One region of the Pseudomonas sp. PVC-5-1 genome, then DNA from elsewhere that is predicted to be linked to it. Evidence: riboswitches for the same ligand, from Rfam matches in the RefSeq annotation. Region 1 holds a riboswitch; each other region holds the start of a gene.
The links. Region 1 has a riboswitch for cobalamin ahead of AC2T3R_RS14065 (CbtB domain-containing protein). Riboswitches for the same ligand answer to the same signal wherever they lie in the genome.
Positions count from the first base shown of each region.

Region 2: another riboswitch for cobalamin. It lies ahead of cobW (cobalamin biosynthesis protein CobW); the one in region 1 lies ahead of AC2T3R_RS14065 (CbtB domain-containing protein).
Region 3: another riboswitch for cobalamin. It lies ahead of AC2T3R_RS09605 (TonB-dependent receptor); the one in region 1 lies ahead of AC2T3R_RS14065 (CbtB domain-containing protein).

Region 1 is NZ_CM172024.1:3,088,155-3,094,573, forward strand. It holds gene AC2T3R_RS14045 (nucleotidyltransferase family protein) at 1-446, opposite strand, end outside; gene AC2T3R_RS14050 (alpha/beta fold hydrolase) at 511-1,395, opposite strand; gene AC2T3R_RS14055 (LysE family translocator) at 1,417-2,037, opposite strand; gene AC2T3R_RS14060 (GNAT family N-acetyltransferase) at 2,171-2,650, shown strand; cobalamin riboswitch at 2,734-2,956, shown strand; gene AC2T3R_RS14065 (CbtB domain-containing protein) at 3,050-3,238, shown strand; gene AC2T3R_RS14070 (CbtA family protein) at 3,248-3,934, shown strand; gene AC2T3R_RS14075 (cobalamin biosynthesis protein) at 3,934-4,320, shown strand; gene cobM (precorrin-4 C(11)-methyltransferase) at 4,352-5,104, shown strand; gene AC2T3R_RS14085 (DUF1272 domain-containing protein) at 5,171-5,413, shown strand; gene AC2T3R_RS14090 (response regulator transcription factor) at 5,633-6,247, shown strand; gene AC2T3R_RS14095 (transporter substrate-binding domain-containing protein) at 6,261-6,419, shown strand, end outside.
Region 2 is NZ_CM172024.1:2,663,330-2,669,748, reverse strand. It holds gene cobN (cobaltochelatase subunit CobN) at 1-1,026, opposite strand, end outside; gene cobW (cobalamin biosynthesis protein CobW) at 1,030-2,097, opposite strand; cobalamin riboswitch at 2,198-2,410, opposite strand; gene AC2T3R_RS12080 (hypothetical protein) at 2,509-2,868, shown strand; gene AC2T3R_RS12075 (ATP-binding cassette domain-containing protein) at 3,194-4,771, shown strand; gene AC2T3R_RS12070 (branched-chain amino acid aminotransferase) at 4,908-5,927, shown strand; gene AC2T3R_RS12065 (multidrug/biocide efflux PACE transporter) at 6,158-6,419, opposite strand, start outside.
Region 3 is NZ_CM172024.1:2,112,858-2,119,276, forward strand. It holds gene AC2T3R_RS09605 (TonB-dependent receptor) at 1-1,979, opposite strand, end outside; cobalamin riboswitch at 2,089-2,296, opposite strand; gene nhaR (transcriptional activator NhaR) at 2,331-3,224, opposite strand; gene AC2T3R_RS09615 (hypothetical protein) at 3,359-3,598, shown strand; gene AC2T3R_RS09620 (TerC family protein) at 3,628-4,380, shown strand; gene AC2T3R_RS09625 (hypothetical protein) at 4,513-4,689, opposite strand; gene AC2T3R_RS09630 (peptidase C39 family protein) at 4,855-5,589, shown strand; gene AC2T3R_RS09635 (NAD(P)/FAD-dependent oxidoreductase) at 5,701-6,419, opposite strand, start outside.

The sequences.
Region 1 (6,419 bases):
CACCAGGCAAAGGCCTCATGCCCGAAGAGGGCGCGGCCCTCGAGCAACATCAGCATTCGCCTGGTCAGCGCCGTATTGTCTTCGCATTTCCAACCTATGTGTTCGCTAACGTCTGAGTACAGCGCCAACGCCCCTCGGCCGAATTTCGCCTCGTCGCTTTCTCCCGGATGGCTGATGGGCCGGACAAGGTCGCTGACCTGGCGCAATATGTCGTCCAGACGATCCGCCGGCAAACTGGTGTCATGCACGATGAAGAAGTCGATGTCCGAAACAGGCGAAACCTCGCATCGGCCATAGGAGCCCACGCTGACCACAGCCAGAGGTGAACGCCCCGCCAGCGGTGCAAGCGTGCTGTACAGGGCCTGCCTGAGTGACTCGATTGACTTGCAGGAGTAGTCGTAGCGTTTTTGCAGATACGATGGCTGTAGCAGGGTCTTGCTGGTCATGTTCGTACGCTCGGGCAAAGCCCAAGATTACTCACGCCTTTGCGCCCGATGCTGTCTGGAAAAACTATCCCGCCGGTCCCTGCAGCAGGAAGGCCTGCACTTGTTCGGCGCACGCCTCAGGATGCTCCTGCATGAAGCAGTGCCCACCTGCAACCTGCCTGCCGCTGACCTGAGGGTTGAGCGCCACCAGGCGATTCACCGAATGCGGTACGAAGGGGTAGGTGTGCTCGCCGTACAGCACCCGCGTGGGCGTACGGATTGCCGCCAGGCTCGCCCACATGCGCTTGGGGAACGAACTGAATATTTCCACTTCGCGGCTGGGCCGGCACTTGAGCACCACCGCTTCGCCACAGTCGCCAATGGCATGCTCCACGTAGGCCCGCAGCGCCGCATCGGTCCACCCCTTGAAGATACCCCGCCCATGCAGCGAAGCCAGGGCTGCCTCGCGGTCGGGCCAGTGGCTGCGACGGCTGGCAGCCTTGCGCGCCAGGGCATGGCGCTGGTGCAAGCCGACCAGGGCTGCCATCCCCATCACACCCAGCATGCGCCGGCTGAACAGTACCGGGTCGAGCAGCACGGCACGCGTGAACAGTTGCGGTTCACTGGCCAGGATCAGGCCGGTGAGCACGCCACCGAAGCTGTGCCCGACGGCAAAGCGCGGTACGTCACCATACTCGCCTCGCCCGGCTGCAAAAGCCTCCACCGCCAACGCAGCGGTCCGGTTCCAGCCACGGAACACCCCGCCATGGTCGCTGTCACCATGGCCCTGTACATCGCTGAGCCACAGGTCGAAATGTTCGCCCAGGCGCATCAGCAATGGCTGGTAGGCCAGGCAGCAGAAGCCGTTGCCGTGCAGAAAATGCAGTAACGGCTTGCCACTGGCCGGGGTTCGCCAGCCCCGCAGGGTGAAGCCTTCGGCGCATTCGTGAGACCAGGGGATCAACTGCATCGGCTTACTGTACTCGCGGGGTCAGGAAAACGCTGATTCTACAAACAGCAGCGGGTACAGTGAAATCACCAGCAACAAGGCCATCAGGACATTGAACAGCATCAGCCAGCGCGGGTTCTGCAACAAGTTGCGCAGGGCGCTGCCGAACATCACCCACACCCCGACGCTCGGCAGGTTGACCAGGGCGAACAAGGCGGCAATGACAATGACGTTGGTCACATAGCCCTGCGCCGGCGTGTAGGTGGTGATTGCCCCGACTGCCATCACCCAGGCCTTGGGGTTGACCCACTGGAATGCCGCCGCTCCCCAGAAGCCCAGCGGTTTGCGGGCACTGGACGAAGCTGTGCCGACCGGCCCGGAGGTGGCGATCTTCCAGGCCAGGTACAGCAGGTAGGCGGCACCGGTGTAACGCAATACCGTATACAGCGCCGGCCAGGCTTTGAACACCTCGCCCAGGCCCAGGCCGACAGCCAGCACCATCACCATGAAACCGACACTGATGCCCAGGGCGTGCGGGATCGAGCGACGCACACCGAAATTCACCCCGGAGGCAAGCAGCATGGTGTTGTTGGGGCCAGGAGTGATGGAAGACACGAAGGCGAACAGCACGAAGGCGGTCAGCAGGTCGGCAGAGGCAAGCATGGCAGGCAATCCACTTTTTTTATGGGTGCTGTCACACTAACGGAGTCGCCCTCTTCTGCGACCGATACAGTTTCACTAAATTGTGTAGATACACATCGCTGTACCGCTACCATCAGATCAAGGAAGCCGTCCCATGAGCCTCACCATCCGTCCTGCCGTTCGCGCCGACGCCGAGCAGATACTTGCCTTCATCACCGAGCTGGCAGAGTACGAACGCGCCCGCCACGAGGTGATCGCGAGCGTTGCCGATATCGAGCACAGCCTTTTTGGCGAGGGCAGCACCGTGCATAGCCTGATGTGCGAGCGCGATGGCCGGGCAATCGGCTTTGCCGTGTATTTCTACAGCTACTCGACCTGGCTCGGCCGCAACGGCATCTACCTGGAAGACCTGTACATAACGCCCGAGCAGCGCGGCGACGGTGCCGGGCGGCAATTGCTGCGGCATATCGCCCGCGAGGCGGTGGCGAAGAATTGCGGACGGCTGGAATGGAGCGTACTGGACTGGAACGAGCCGGCTATCGGCTTCTATCAGAAGCTGGGGGCCGAAGCGCAGGATGAGTGGGTGCGCTACCGACTGGACGGGGACAAGCTGGCGGCGTTTGCCCGAGGCTGACCGGGCGCGCGTTCCCTCCCACAGGGTAGCCGGAGCGCCCGCAAACGATTCTGGCAATTGACGCCAGCCCCGCCCCATGGTCTCCTTATGCCTCGCGTTCAGGTGCCCCCGATGGGGGTGAAACGGGAAACCGGTGCGTCACAGGCCCTCCAGCAGGGCCGGACAAGGCCGGTGCTGCCCCCGCAACGGTAAGCGAGCGAAGCGTCTGTACCACTGTGCCTGATCCCCGGCATGGGAAGGTGACGCTTTCCAGGAGCCTGGCTCCTCCTCGCAAGCCCGGAGACCGGCCTGGCGTTCATGAACACCCCGCGGTGGGCGGGCGCTGTTGCATTCCCCTGGGCTGCCACGCTCGGGGCTGCCGCGCTTGCCCGTTGCCCACAAAAAGCAGAGGAACGCGTCATGCCCGTCACCAGCGCCAAGCAACACAGCATTACCACCCCCGTCACCCTCAGCCAGCGTGTCGTCATCGCCATCGGCGCCAGCCTGCTGGGCCTGTGCCTGGTGTACTTCGCCGGCTTTTCGCATATCGAGGCCGTGCACAACGCCGCCCACGACACCCGCCACAGCGCCGCATTCCCCTGCCACTGAGTACGCCCGATGATCACACGCATTGCCCGCACCGCGGGCTTCAGCGGGTTGCTGGCGGCCTTGCTGCTGACCCTGCTGCAGAGCTTTTGGGTCGCCCCGCTGATTCTCGAGGCAGAAACCTACGAATCCTCGGCCCCCGTCGCCGAGCACGAGCATGCTGGCGAAGTGGCAGCGCATGAACACAGCGCCGAAGCCTGGGCACCTGAAGACGGCTGGCAGCGAGTGCTGTCCACCACCGGCGGCAACCTGGTGGTCGCGGTCGGCTTCGCCCTGATTCTCACCGCCCTGTACAGCCTGCGTGAACCCAAGCGAGCCGGCACCGGCGCACTCTGGGGCCTGGCCGGCTTCGCCGTGTTCTGCCTAGCCCCGACCCTGGGCCTGCCGCCGGAACTGCCAGGTACTGCCGCAGCCGACCTGGGGCAACGCCAGGCTTGGTGGATCGGCACCGCCAGTGCCACCGCGCTGGGCCTGGCCCTGCTGGTGTTCGCTCGCCACTGGTTGCTGAAGGCGCTGGGCGCTGTGCTGCTGGTCATTCCCCATGTGATCGGTGCGCCGCAACCCGAGGTGCACGAGAGCCTGGCCCCCGCCGCCTTGGAAACCCAGTTCAAAGTGGCCTCCTGGCTGACCAACGCCGCATTCTGGCTGGCCCTGGGCCTGCTCAGCGCCTGGCTGTTCCGGCGCTCCAGCCAGGCCTGATGCCTGCCTTCTACGCCGGCTTCGGCTGTCGTCGGGGTTGCCCGGCGGATACGCTGGAAATCTTGCTGCGCCAGGCCCTGGCCACCCAGGGCCTGGCGTTGGCCGACCTGCAAGGCATCGCCAGCATCAGCCTGAAGGCCGACGAGCCCGGCTTGCAGCAACTGGCCGAACGCCTCGGCCTGCCTTTGGTGTTGTACGATACCGCGCAGTTGCAACCCTACGAACCCCGACTCAGCCACCGTTCCGCCGCTGCCCATGCCCACTGTGGCTGCTGGGGCGTGGCGGAGAGTGCGGCACTGGCCCTGGCCAGCCAGCGGGTTGGCACCGCCAGGTTGCTGCTGACGCGCAAGGTACTGGGCCCGGCTACCCTCGCCCTGGCCTGTTGAACGCTTCCCCTCTTTCCTGCAAGGACTTTCCATGACGGTCTACTTCATCGGCGCCGGCCCCGGCGACCCGGAACTGATCACGGTCAAGGGCCAACGGCTGATCCGCCAGTGCCCGGTGATCATCTATGCCGGCTCGCTGGTGCCGGCCGCCGTGCTCGAGGGCCACCAGGCCGAGACCGTGATCAACAGTGCCGAACTGCACCTGGAGCAGATCATCGCCGCCATGCGCAGTGCGCATGAGCAAGGCCAGGATGTGGCTCGGGTACACAGTGGCGACCCCAGCCTGTACGGCGCCATCGGCGAGCAGATCCGCCATCTGCAAACGCTGGGCATCGATTACCAGATCATCCCCGGGGTCACCGCTACAGCGGCCAGCGCCGCCCTGCTCGGCTGCGAACTGACCCTGCCCCAGGTAGCTCAGACCGTTATCCTCACCCGCTATGGTGACAGCTCGCCGATGCCGCCCGGCGAGCAGCTGGGCGACCTGGCGCGCCCTGGCAGCACCCTGGCGATTCACTTGGGGGTCAAGCACCTGTCGCGTATCGTCGAAGAACTGCTGCCGCACTACGGCACGCACTGCCCGGTGGCGGTGGTGCATCGTGCCACCTGGCCGGACCAGGACTGGGTGCGCGGTACCCTCGGCGATATCGTGGAACGCGTCGCGGCCAAGGATTTCCGGCGCACGGCGCTGATCCTTGTGGGCCATGTGCTGGGCGACACACCGTTTGCCGAATCGGCCTTGTATCGCGCCGGGCACGCCCACCTGTATCGCCCTGGCGACTGAGCATTGCCAGGTTCGCCGCAGGCGTAGCAGACTCCGGTTTCCCGCCTGCAAACAGGAGTCATGCCCATGCTGGACCTACGCCCAAACTGCGAGTGCTGCGATACCGACCTGCCGGGTGACAGCCCCGATGCGCTGATCTGCTCCTTCGAATGCACCTTCTGCCGCACCTGCGCCGAAAACCGTTTCCAGGGCCGCTGCCCGAACTGCACCGGCCAGTTGGTGGCACGCCCGACACGGGTCGGCCAGGCACTGGCCAACAACCCCGCCTCAACCCAGCGCGTGAGCAAATCACACTCCGCCTGCGCATGACGACTACAAAAACAGGCATCGCCGCTTTGCCAGGGTGATGTCTTTCCCACTTTTTGTAGGACTTTTCAACAACAAGCACGTGGACTTTCAACACTTCTATACTCGGCATTACCAAATTTCGGGAATGGTCGTATCGTGCAGCGCTTCCGATAACCCCACTTGCAGACGTATTCCTGAGTGATCCAGGAAGCGGACCACATCCTGACAGGAGTTTTCTTCATGACTACCGTGCTGATCGTCGACGACCACCCCATCGTCCGGCTGTCCTTGCGCATGTTGCTCGAACGCGAGCGCTTCCGTGTTGTCGGCGAGGTCGGCAATGGCAGCGAGGTGGCGCAGGTGGCCCGCGACCTGCGACCGGATGTGGTAATTCTCGACATCGGCCTGCCCGGCCTGGATGGCATGGAAGTGATAAAGCGCCTGCAATGCCTGGAGCCGGCGCCCAAGATCATGGTGCTGACCGGCCAGGCCACCGACCTGTATGTGCGGCGCTGCCTGGATGCTGGCATCGGCGCTTTTGTCACCAAGGAAGAAGACCACGAGGCGTTGCTGTTTGCCCTGAAAGCGCTGGTCAAGGGCTACTCGACCTTCCCGCAGATGTCGGTCAACAGCAACTCGCTGGAAAGCGAGCCAGTGCGCCTGTCCAGCCTGTCCAACCGGGAAATGGAGGTGCTGCGGCGCCTGGCGCGCGGCGAGAACAACAAGAATATCGGCACCTGCATGAACCTCAGCGCCAAGACCATAAGCACCTACCGGGGCCGCATCATGGAAAAGCTCAAGACCGAATCACTGGTTGAAATGGTCGACCTGGCCAAGCGCAACAGCGTCTATTGAGCGCTCGATGACAATGAAGCGCCTGCTGGCAAGCGCCCTACTGGTCATCGGCCTGGCCGGTTCCGGCGCGCTGCTGGCAAACAGCGAACCTCGCCAGTTGCTGGCACGCTCGGTCAGCGCCGCGGCCCCGCTTGCGCTGTCCAGCGAAGAGCGGCATTGGCTACAGCAACGC
Region 2 (6,419 bases), 420 kb from region 1:
GCTGCGTTCGCTGCGCCAGGCCATGTCCTTGAAACTGACCGGGCGGGTGATGATGCGCCCGTCCAGTTCGGGCAGGGCAATGTGCATGGCCAGGTCACGCGCCCCCAGGCCCTGCTCGCTGGCTTCCCAGCCGGGCTGGTTGTCTTGCGCGCAGATGGCCTGCAGCACCGGGATGTCGCGACGGAACGGGCGCAGGTTGGGGCGTTCGGGGCTGGACAGGGCAAAGCCGGTGGTGTTGACCAGCACTTCGGCACCCACCTCGTCCAGCCAGGCTTCGACCTGCTCCAGGCAGGCGCTTTCCTTGAGGCTGGCCACGGCGATCGGCAACGGGTTGAGCCCGGCGGCCTGCAGGCGCTGGCAGAACACATCGATGAACGCGGTATTGGCCGCCTGCAGGTGCGAGCGGTAGAACAACAGTGGCGCCACCGGCTGCTCGGGGTGCCACTGCGGGTACCAATCCTCCAGCGTGGCGCTGCCCTTGGCCGGGTGATACACGGCAGTGCGCGGCAGCGGCTGCGGCTCGTCCCAGGCATAGTCGCGGCCCAGCCACTGGCTGGCCAGGCAGTTGAACAGGTTGATGGCGTTGGCCTTGCCGCCCTGGCGCAAGTAGTGCCAAAGGCGTTCGGCCTGCTCGCCGCTGACACTGCCCAGGCTGGTCAGCTCCGGGTCGGGGCGGTCGTCACCCGGCACCAGGATCAGCTGCACGCCACGGCCGGCCAACTCGACCAACTGCTCGACGCCATAGCGCCAGTAGCCGACGCCGCCGTGCAGCGACACCAGGATGACTTTGGCATGGCGCAGCACCTGGTCGACGTACAGGTCGACCGAGGCATGGTTCTGTACCTGCATCGGGTTGGCCAGGCGCAGGCTGGGGTAATCCTCGGGCAATTGCTCGGCGGTATCGGCGAGCAATGCCAGGTGCGAATCGCCGCTGCAGAGAATCACCAGCTCGGCGGGCGTCTGGCCGAGGTCGGCAATGCTGTCATCCGGCACGAAGCCGCCGGGCTGGGTCCGCAGCAGGTGCATGCGTCAGGCGCCCAGTGCCTGGCGCAGGCGCGCTTCCAGCTGGGCGGCGTCAAGGTCCTGGCCAATCAGCACCAGGCGTGTGATGCGCGGCTCGTCGGCGCGCCAGGCGCGGTCGAAGTGCTTGTCGAAACGGGTACCCACGCCTTGCACCAGCAGGCGCATCGGCTTGCCCGGGATGGCAGCGAAGCCTTTGGCGCGCAGGATGCCGAATTCCACCACCAGCTGGGTCAGGGCGTCGAGCAGCAGGCTTTCGTCGGCTTCGGGCAGGTCGATGGAGATGGAGTCGAAGGCGTCGTGGTCATGATCGTCATGGTCATCGCCGTCATGATGCGAATCGTGGTGGGTACGGCGGCCATCGATGTGCGCCTCGGACTCGGCGCCCACGCCCAGCAGCACCTCCAGCGGCAGCTTGCCGCTGCTGGCCTCGATCACCTTGACCGCCGGCGGCAGTTCTTCAGCCACCTCGGCGCGGACCTTGGCCAGGCCTTCGGCGTCGATCAGGTCGGCCTTGTTCAGCACCACCAGGTCGGCGCTGGCCAGCTGGTCGGCGAACAGTTCGTGCAGCGGCGACTCGTGGTCCAGGTTGGGGTCGAGCTTGCGCTGGGCATCGACCTGGTCCGGGTAGGCGGCGAAGGTGCCGGCGGCCACCGCAGGGCTATCGACCACCGTGATCACCGCGTCGACGGTGCAGGCATTGCGGATTTCCGGCCACTGGAAGGCTTGCACCAGCGGTTTGGGCAGGGCCAGGCCGCTGGTTTCGATGAGGATATGGTCCAGGTCGCCACGGCGTGCCACCAGCTCGCGCATCACCGGGAAGAACTCTTCCTGCACGGTGCAGCACAGGCAGCCGTTGGCCAGCTCGTAGACGCGGCCGGTGGCTTCTTCTTCGGTGCAACCGATGCTGCACTGCTTGAGGATTTCGCCGTCGATGCCCAGTTCGCCGAACTCGTTGACGATCACCGCAATGCGGCGGCCCTGGGCGTTGTCGAGCATGTGGCGCAGCAAGGTAGTCTTGCCCGAGCCGAGGAAGCCGGTGACGATGGTGACGGGGAGCTTGGCCAGTGTTTTCATGTCGCATTGCCCTTGGCAGATTGGCGCGGGCATGCAGGACGACAGCCGCAGGCCAGGCCGGCCGGGCTTGTTCGCCACCGGATCACCCCGCCCGGTTGAAAGTCGAAAACGTGACGAGGCAGGTCTCCTGGCTCGCACCGTTCCATGTACCCGCTGGTGCAGCGGGCTGGCGGGATGACGCCTTCCCGCGCGCGGGCGCAGTGGCTGTGTCGATCCGTTGTCGGTGCTTACAGTTGCGGGGGCAGCCGCGGCTTGTACCGCGTTCCCGTCTTAGCTTCGGCCTGGCCGAAGAACCTCGAAGTGGCAAGGCTACGCAGTGGCTGGCGGGTGGTCAACCATTGCTGTCGGGCTGGCCGACAGCAAGTGGCGCAACTGCGTTACAGTGGTGGCTTTGAGCAGCGAGGCCCACCGGTGAAACCCCTGAACAAGCGCGATATGGCACGCCTGGAGCGTGAACTGGTGGTTTGCCTGACCGAAGCCTGCGAAACCGCCAAGGCGGAGATCGTCGGTTTCAGCTGGCTTACCCATCGTCTCGCGCCCGAGAATTTTCCGGCCAGCCTGCGTATTACCTGGGTGTTCGAGCGAGAGGCCGACAAGGCCGCCGCCGTGGCGGGCGACGCGAAGGTGCGCATGCTGGCACTGACAGGCCTTGCGCTGGAGCAGGCCGGCATTCAGCTGGATCATCCGGCCTGGCATGTGCGGTTTGACAGTGAAGAGGCCTGCCAGCAGAGCCACGGGGGCGACTGGACCAGGCGCTTGATGGGGCGCTGAACCAGGGGCATGCGCGGCCCTGGCTCTTGTAGGAGCGGCCTTGTGTCGCGATAGGGCTGCGAAGCAGCCCCAGGGTTTCAGCATAGTGGCACAAATTGCTGGGGCTGCTTCGCAGCCCTATCGCGACACAAGGCCGCTCCTACAGCGCACGCGGCGCACTCGCGGAATCTGTTTTCCGCGACAACGATGCCTCTATCCGTTAGGCTACGCATTCCCCTGTCACGAGGTGTTCGTCCAATGCGCCATTGATGCCGCCGTCCCTTCGACGGCCAGTCTTCAGCCTCCGGTTCGCTCCGGAGATGTCGCGGCATTTGTGGAGTTGTGCATGACGAACACGTCGATCCTGACGCTGGACAGCGTCTCCTTGGCCTTGCCTGACGGCAGGCTGTTATTTACCGACCTCAGCGAAACCTTCGACCAACGCCGCACCGGCCTGGTCGGGCGCAACGGTGTGGGCAAGAGCCTGCTCGGGCAGGTACTTGCCGGCCAGCGCGAACCAAGCAGCGGCCAGTGTCGGCGCCTTGGGCGCATCCATCTTCTGGACCAGCAGGTGATCGAGCACAGCGCCACGGTCGCCGACCTGGCCCAGGTGGGCGCGGTGCTCGCTGCGCTGGAGCGCATCGAGCAAGGCAGCGTCGCACCCAGTGACTTCGACACCGTCGGCGAACGCTGGGATATCCGCGAGCAATTGCAGGGGCACCTGCAACGCCACGGCCTGGGCCAGCTCGACTGGCACCAGCCCGCCCACAGCCTGAGCGGTGGCCAGGCCATGCGCGTGGCGCTGGTCGGCGCCTGGCTCAGCGAAGCGGACTACCTGATCCTCGACGAACCGAGCAATCACCTGGACAGCAACGCCCGCGCCCAACTGCTGAGCATGATCGAAGCCTGGGACCGGGGCTTGCTGGTGATCAGCCATGATCGCAGCCTGCTCGCGCACATGACGCGCATCGTCGAATTGTCCAGCCTGGGCTTGCAGGCCTATGGCGGCAACTACAGCTTCTATTCGGCCCAGAAAGCCAGCCAGACGGCGCTGGCCCAACAGCAACTTGCCCGGCTGAAACAGGAGCAGCAACGCCAGGCGCGCGAACTGCAGCGCCAGCGCGAAGACCTGGAACGTCATCAAGCCCGCGCCGGGCGCAACGCCAGGCACGCCAACCAGGCCAAGATCCTGGTCGACCGCCAGCAGGAACGCAGCCAGGCCACTGCGGGCAAGCAGTGCCGCGACCATCGCGACGCCCGGCAGGCGCTGCAGGGCAAAGTGCGTGACGCCGCTCGCGAAGTCGAGCAGGACTGCGCCATTACCCTGCATGCACCCACGCCGCAGCGTCATCCGGGCCGCGAAGTGCTGGCCTTGCAGGCGCTGCACCTACCCCGCGGCACGCGCAAACCATTGAACCTGCGCTTGTGCCTGGGCCAGCGGGTGGGTCTGGTCGGCGCCAATGGCAGTGGCAAGTCCACCCTGCTCAAGCTGATGAACGGCGAGTTGCCAGCACCGCCCGACAGCCTGCGCCTCAGTGGTGAAACCGCCCTGCTTGACCAGCACTGCAGCGCACTACCAGGCCATACCAGCGTGCTCGACCACCTGCACCAGGCAAACCCGACATTGGCCCAGGGCGACTTGCGCAGCCGCCTGGCGCAACTTGGCCTGGATGCGGCCCGCATCGAACTGCCCAGCGGCCTGCTCAGCGGCGGTGAACGGATGAAGGCAGCACTGGCCGCCGTGCTGTACCGCGAACGGCCGCTCGACCTGTTGCTGCTGGACGAACCCGGCAACCACCTGGACCTGCCGTCGCTGGCCGCACTGGAACACATGATCGGGCAGTTTCGCGGGGCGCTGGTGGTGGTGTCCCACGACCAGGTACTGCTCGACCGGCTGGCGCTGGACGAGTACCTGCACCTGTAGAAGCCGCAATAAATGCATTGCAGGCTATCAATTCGTGACTGGCCGTTCCCGATCTGCCACGGATGTATTATGGTGGCGTGGTGCGCATATAACAGCAGCCCGAGCAATCGGGCACTTGCAAGACAATGAGGGTGTCATGAGCAACGAAAGCATTAATTGGGACAAGCTGGGTTTCGACTACATCAAGACCGACAAACGCTACCTGTCCGTATGGCGCAATGGCGAGTGGGACAAGGGCACCCTGACCGAAGACAACGTACTGCACATCAGTGAAGGCTCCACTGCCCTGCACTACGGCCAGCAGTGCTTCGAGGGCCTCAAGGCCTACCGTTGCAAGGACGGTTCGATCAACCTGTTCCGCCCGGACCAGAACGCCGCCCGCATGCAGCGCAGCTGCGCCCGCCTGCTGATGCCGCAGGTGCCGACCGATGTGTTCATCGAGGCGTGCAAGCAAGTGGTCAAGGCCAACGAGAAGTTCGTGCCACCGCATGGTAAAGGCGCCCTCTACCTGCGCCCGTTCGTGATCGGCACCGGTGACAACATTGGCGTGCGCACCGCCCCCGAGTTCATCTTCTCGATCTTCGCCATCCCGGTTGGCTCGTACTTCAAGGGCGGCATGAAGCCGCACAACTTCCAGATTTCCAGCTTCGACCGCGCAGCCCCGCAAGGCACCGGCGCGGCCAAGGTCGGTGGCAACTACGCCGCCAGCCTGCAGCCGGGTGCAGAAGCGAAGAAAGCCAACTTCGCCGACGCCATCTACCTCGACCCGCTGACCCACACCAAGATCGAGGAAGTCGGTTCGGCCAACTTCTTCGGCATCACCGCCAACAACGAGTTCGTCACCCCGAAATCGGCTTCGGTGCTGCCAGGCATCACCCGCCTGTCGCTGATGGAACTGGCGCAATCGCGCCTGGGCCTGAAAGTGATCGAAGGCGATGTGGAAATCAACAAGCTGGACCGCTTCATCGAAGCCGGCGCCTGCGGTACCGCTGCGGTGATCACCCCGATCGGCGGCATCGAGTACAACGGCAAGCTGCACGTGTTCCACGACCTGGAAAAGGTCGGCCCGGTTACCCAGAAGCTCTACAACGAGCTGACCGGTATCCAGAGCGGTGACGTGGAAGCACCGGCTGGCTGGATCGTCAAGGTTGCCTGAGGCGCTCTAACGTTTTGAAAAATGGGGCATGCCAGCGATGGCATGCCCCTTTTTATTGGGTGCACCGGCTGCACCGGTGTTCGCGGCTAAAGCCGCTCCCACAGGTACAGCGCAAGCCTGAAGCCTGAGCCATCCCTGTAGGAGCGGCCTTGTGTCGCGAAAGGGCTGCGAAGCAGCCCCAGGATATCCGCGCAATGCACAAATCGAGGAGCAGCGCAGGCTGGTGGTTTTCATGCAAGGCGACGCTGCATCAGCAGGTGCCGGGCTTTGTCGAAGGCCCAGTTGTACAGCACGGTGTAGGGCAGGATGATCACGAAGAAGCCCAACTCCACCATGAACGCCTGCAGCAACGAAATTTCCAGCATCCACGCCGCCACCGGCAGGCACCACACCACCAGCCCGGCTTCGAAGCCCAGGCCGTGTGCAAAGCGTGCGCTGGCCTTCCAGTGGATGCGCTCGACCCGCACGTAGCGATCGACCAGCGCGTTATAG
Region 3 (6,419 bases), 980 kb from region 1:
ATGTCGGCATCCACCACGGTGTAGCCGGGGGCGCTCTGGGTGTTGGCGGTATTGGCGTAGCGCTCGTCCACATAACGCGCGCCAATGCCGGCCTTCAGCCGCTGGCCGAAGCCTTTGCTCAGCCACAGGTTGGCGGTACGGCGCGGGACATTGGCCGGGCGATTGCCCGCACGGTCCTGCGCCATGCCGCCGACGATTTCGTCGAAGTCGTCGTACCTTGCGCGCACGATCGCCGCGTTGGCCGACACCTGCCACTGGTGCGCCAGCGCCAGTTCCAGGGTTGCCTCCAGGCCGTCGGACGTCTGCTGGCCAGCCTGCTGCTTCTCGTGGGTGACCGGGTCATCCACCAGCAGCTTCTTCTTGACGATGTGGTAGGCCGCCAATGTCCATTCGCCACGCCCTTCCCAGAAGCGCTGCTTCAGGCCCACTTCGGTCTGCCTGGCCTCGGTCAGGTCGTAGTGCATCTGGTTGGCGCTGAGGCTGATGAGGTTGTCGACCCCATCCTCGCTGGTGGAGTACTGGCCATACAGCGACAGGTCGTCGCTGACCGCGAGCACCAGCCCGGCACGCCAGTTGCCGCCTTGCAGGCTGCGGTCGCTGCGGCTGTCGGTGGTCAGTTTTTCCTGGTCGATGTGGTTCTGGTCGCGGCGCACGCCGGTGACCAGCGACAGGCGATCGCTCAACTGCAGGCGGTTTTCGGCAAACAGGGCAAAGGTGTGGGTGGTGGACAGCGTTTGCGGGCGCAGCGGCGAGGCGCTGTGGAACCAACCCGGTTGTGGCTGCCACGGGTCGACGTAGTCACCGCCCACATCGTTGTAGGGCGCGTTGCTGTCAACGTTGAAGCGGACCTTGTTGTACTCGGCGCCGACCACGGTCTTGCTGGCCAGGCCAAACAGCCTGTGGTCGAGGGTGAAGGCCTGTCGGTCGCCGAACTGTTCCTGGTTGTGCTTGATCTGCAGATAGCTGCCGCGCAGCAGCTGCTGGCGCCCGGCATCCCAGCTGTACTCCTCGGCATTGCGCCAGTGACGGCGGCTCTTGATGTAGTACAGCTGGTTGCTGGCGCTGAGGTGATCGTTCAACGTCCAGTCGGTATTCAGGCGTGTCCATTCATCGACGTAATGCTGCACGTCGTCCTGCACGTTGTAGTTCTTCTTGCGCAGGCTGCTGCGGTAGTGGCCGTCGATCAGCGGGGTGCCGTAGTAGTTGGCAGGCTGCGCATCGCCACGGTCGTGAGCGAGGGTGAAGCTGAGGTCGTCGCTGGCATCGAAGCGCAGCGCGGCGCTCAGCGCCAGGCTGCGTGACGGGGTGCGGTCGACCCAACCGTTACCGGTTTGCTGGTTCAGGGCCAGGCGGTAGCTCAGGCGCTCACCGAGGCTGCCGCCGCTGTCCAGGCCGAGCTGCTGGCGGTCCCACGAACCGTAGCCCAGGCGCAGGTGGTTGCGTACCTCGCCGGCAAACGGCTTTTTCGGGATCACGTTGACCACCGCCCCGGTGGCGCCTTCGCCATACAGCACCGAAGCCGGGCCGCGAATGACATCGATGCGCTCGACCATCCACGGGTCGACCGGGAACGTCTGGGTGCCGGCACCGGTGTACAGGCGTGCGCCGTCGAACAAAGTCATCACCGAGCCGTGCCCGGTAAAACCGCGGGCGGACAGGCCCGTGCCGCCGTCGCCCGGGGAGCCGATGTAGCTGATGCCCGGTGAGCGGGTCACCGCGTCCTGCACAGTGAGGTTGTTGCGCTGCTGGATCTGCTCGGCGCTGATGCTGCTGGTGCTGGCCGGTGTCTCCAGGGCGCTGAGGCCCAGGCGCGAGCCAGCCTGGGTCGGGGTGGCCAGGTCGATGGCGTGGCTGTCGAGCGTGTCGGTGATGGCCGTGGAGGGCAGGGCCAGTGGTTGTCGCTCGAGGTCATCGGCCAGGGCCGGCAGGGAAACGGCCAGGCAGGCCGCCAAGGGGTGAAGCTTGAAGATACGGGACATGTCGTTCCACTACTGCAGGAATGAATGGATCCCGGTGGAAAACACGCAAAGGCGCACCGTGCACGCAGGCGCACGCACGGATACCGGCCTGCGCCCGCCCACCGCGGGTTGCCAAGTGAAGCTCCAGGCCGGTCTCCGGGCTTGCGAGGGGCATGAAACCTTCACCTTCCCATGCAAGTGCACAGTGGTATCTCGAAGGGTTCGCTCGCTTACCGTTGCGGGGGCAGCGCCGGACTTGTCGTGGGCAACACGACGCACCGGCTTCCCGTTTCACCCTGCGCGCGGCGGCGCAGGGCACCTGAAACTGGCGGGCATATGACCATTGAAACGCGGGGGCGTCAATTCTGCCTGTTACCAGTGAAACAACTCTCGTCGTGCCCCCTCGGTAATCGCCACGATTCCCGGGTGCTTGACCTTGCGCTCCACCGAAATGGCATAGAACGACTCATGCACCGCCTCGGTCTGCCCGATCAGCTCCACGCCATATTGGCGGCACACCTCCTCGGCGATCACGCTGGGCGCGACGAAGATGCCGCTGCCCGACTGCCCGAATGCCTGCATCAAGGCACTGTCATCGAACTCGCCCACGATGCGTGGCTGCACCTGCTGCTCACCCAGCCAGCGCAGCAGGCGGCTGCGTACCACGGTCTCCTGCCCGGGGATAAGCAATGGCGCATCCTGCAGGCAGGCGGGGAAGGGGCCTTCCAGGCGGTGTGCCAGCGCCGGGGTGGCGAAGAAGCTCAACCCACACTCGCCCAATTTCTGGCTATAACCCTTGATGTCCAGGTGGCTGGGCATGGGGCTGTCGGAAATCACCAGGTCCAGGCGCTGGATCGCCAGGTCGGCCAGCAGCCGTTCGAGCTTGTCTTCGCGGCAGTTGATACGCAGCACGTCGTCCAGCTCCATGGTCGGTGCCAGCAGGCGGTAGACGATGGACTTGGGTACCACGTCCGCCACGCCCACGCGGAACAGGATCTGCTCCTGCGGGCCGGCCCGCAGCATGGCCTCCAGCTCGCTTCCCAGCTGGAACATCTGCTCGGCATAGATCAGCGTCTGGCGCCCGGTTTCGGTCAGTTCCAGCTGGCGCCCCACGCGCTGGAACAGCTCCAGGCCATAGGTCTGCTCGAACAGGCTGATCTGACCGCTGATGGTTTGCGGGGTCAGGTTCAACTGTTCGCTGGCGCGGGCGATGCTGCCGGTCTTGGCCACGGCCCAGAAGTAGTGCAACTGCCGATAGTTGAGCATCGGTATCGTTCCGGATTCGTAAAAACCGAAGTATAACCGCTGAAAATACGAATTTTCCGGATGTGTTGCGCTCTTTAGAATGCGACTCCATCAGGCGCCGTGTGCGCCGCCGGAACATGAAAAGCGAGGAACCCATGCTGCAACTAAAATCCATCGGCACGCCGCTGGTGCTGGCCTTGGCCCTGTTCACCCTGGCCGGTTGCGAGCAGGCCGAGAAATCCGCCCAGCAGATGCTCGACCAGGCCGCGCAGTCGGCCAAGCAGGCCATCGACGACACCAACAAGGCCGCACAGCAGGCGTTGAGCGAGGCCATCGGCAGCGAAGGGCAAAAGCCCAAGGACGCCGACAAGAAAGAAGACACCCAGGAAATCTGACCCCCAACCGCTGCTGCAGGATTTGAACAATGGAATACTTGCTGGAACTCGTCGCTAGCCCTACCGCCTGGGTTGCCCTGGCTACGCTGGTGGCCATGGAAGTCGTGCTGGGCATCGACAACCTGATTTTCATCTCCATCCTGACCAACAAGCTGCCGGTGGAGTACCGCTCCAAGGCGCGCCGTATCGGTATCAGCATGGCCCTGGTCATGCGCCTGGCCTTGCTCAGCACGGTGGCCTGGATCGTCCAGCTGACGGACCCGGTGTTTGAAGTATTCGGCAATGCCTTCTCCTGGAAGGACGTGATCCTGATTGCCGGTGGCCTGTTCCTGCTGTGGAAGGCGACCAAGGAAATCCACGAGAACGTCGACCCGCACGGGGCCAAGGAAGAAGCCAAGGTGTCGTCGACGGTTACCCTGGGCTTTGCCGCGGCGATCTTCCAGATCCTGCTGCTGGACATCGTCTTCTCGGTCGACAGCATCATCACCGCCGTGGGCATGACCGAGCACCTGCCTATCATGATCATTGCCGTTATCACTGCCGTGATCGTCATGATGGTGGCCGCCGACCCGTTGGCCAACTTCATCAACGACAACCCGACCGTGGTGATGCTGGCCCTGGGCTTCCTGATCATGATCGGCATGACGCTGATCGCCGAAGGTTTCGGCGCCCATGTACCGAAGGGGTATGTGTACGCGGCCATGGCCTTCTCGACGGCGATCGAGATCCTCAACATCCTGGCCCGTCGGGCACGGTTGAAGCGTGAGGCGGCTGAAGGTTGATGTAAAAAATGCGGGGCGCTCGCGCCCCGTTCGCGGGCTTGCCCGCTCCCACAGGTGCCGCGTCAGCCAGATAGCTACGCGGCCCCAGTGGGAGCGGGCAAGCCCGCGAATGGGGGTAGGGAAAATCTTTAGTCAGTGCACCCCGGCATGCCGCCGCGACCGGCGCACAGGCTGTGGCTTGGCGGGGGCCTGCGGTGGCAGGTGGTGGTGGGAATGACGCCGCACGATACGCAGTACACCCCATAGCATGGCGGCTGCAACGCTCAGCCACATGCCAACCAGCATGAGGATTGCCATGGTCAGGCTCATCTGTGCCTCCATCTCTACGGGCCGCGCTCGGTCGCCGACGCTGGCCTTCCAGACACTGCTTTAGTCTAGTCTTTCGCCTGTGACGTTCCATTGACCAAAGGTCTATTGCTTGGTCCGATTTGCTCCTAAGCGGTGTCGGACTATACCCGCGCCGCTGTCCGACCTATGATCGGTGGCCAGAGCCGGGCGCTGCCTGCCCGGCGTTGGAGCAAGCGAGTGTCCATGCAGCAACCTTCCTTCAAGACCATCCCTCGTCGGCTGCTGGCTGCCTGCCTGGTTGCAGCCAGCCTGGCCGGTTGCGCCAGCGCACCCTCCGGCAACCTCAAGGGCCTGCCGCAGCGGGTCGAAATCAGCAGCGTGCCGTTCTACCGTGGCAACGCCAACCACAGCGGGGCCATGGCATTGGCGGCGGTGCTGTCGCAACAGGGGGCTCCGATCACGCCGGGGCTGCTGGACAAGCCGCTGAACCTGCCGCAGGGCGCCGAGGCCCTGGACACCGGCATCCCCCGGGTGGCGCGCGACTACGGCATGGTGGTGTATCCGCTGGACAAGCAGCTGGACGCGCTGTTGACCCAGGTGGCGGCGGGCAACCCGGTGCTGCTGCGTTACGAGGATGGTTCGGCCTGGTGGAGCGAGCCACGCTACGCCGTGCTGATCGGCTACGACCGCTACAAGCAGCGGGTGCTGTTGCGTTCGGGCATGCACCGGCGGCAGTTGATGGCGTTCGATGACTTTGCCTCGGCGTGGGCGAAGCTTGGGAGCTGGGCGGTGCTGGTGCAGCCACCTCGGCAGCTGCCAGCCCAGGTGGACCGCCAGCGCTGGTTGCAGGCTGCCGATGAACTGGCCCGGGCGGGGCAGGAGATTGCGGCGAAGCAGGCTGTGAGTAGCCTGAACAAATAGCTTTGTCTGTACCGGCCCTTTCGCGGGCACCCCCGCTCCCACAGGGACCGTGCAACCAGCACAAATCCTGTGGGAGCGGGCGTGCCCGCGAAGAGGCCAAGCCTGCCTACATCAGAAGCCCAGGCGATCGCGCAGGCTGTAGTACCAGGCGCCAATGGCGCTGAACGGCACGCGCAGCATCTGGCCACCCGGGAACGGGTAGTGCGGCAGCCCGGCGAAGGCGTCGAAACGCTCGGCCTGGCCACGCATGGCCTCGGCCAGCACCTTGCCCGCCAGGTGGGTGTAGGTCACGCCGTGACCCGAGCAGCCCTGGGAGTAGTAGATATTGTCGCCGATACGGCCAACCTGTGGCAGACGCGACAGGGTCAGCAGGAAGTTGCCGGTCCAGGCGTAGTCGATCTTCACGTTCTTCAGTTGCGGGAAGGCCTTGAGCATCTTCGGACGGATGATCGCCTCGATGTTGGCCGGGTCACGCGCGCCGTACACCACGCCACCACCGAAGATCAGGCGCTTGTCGCTGGTCAGGCGGTAGTAGTCGAGCAGGTAGTTGCAATCCTCGACGCAGTAGTCCTGCGGCAGCAGGGTGCGCGCCAGCTCGTCGCCCAGCGGTTCGGTGGTGATCACCTGGGTGCCGCATGGCATGGACTTGCTGGCCAGCTCCGGCACCAGGTTGCCCAGGTAGGCGTTGCCGGCGACGATGATGAACTTGGCGCGGACCTTGCCCTGCGGGGTGTGCACCACCGGGTTGGCGCTGCGCTCGATGCGTACGGCCGGGGTTTGCTCATAGATGATGCCGCCCAGCGACTCGACCGCAGCGGCTTCGCCCAGGG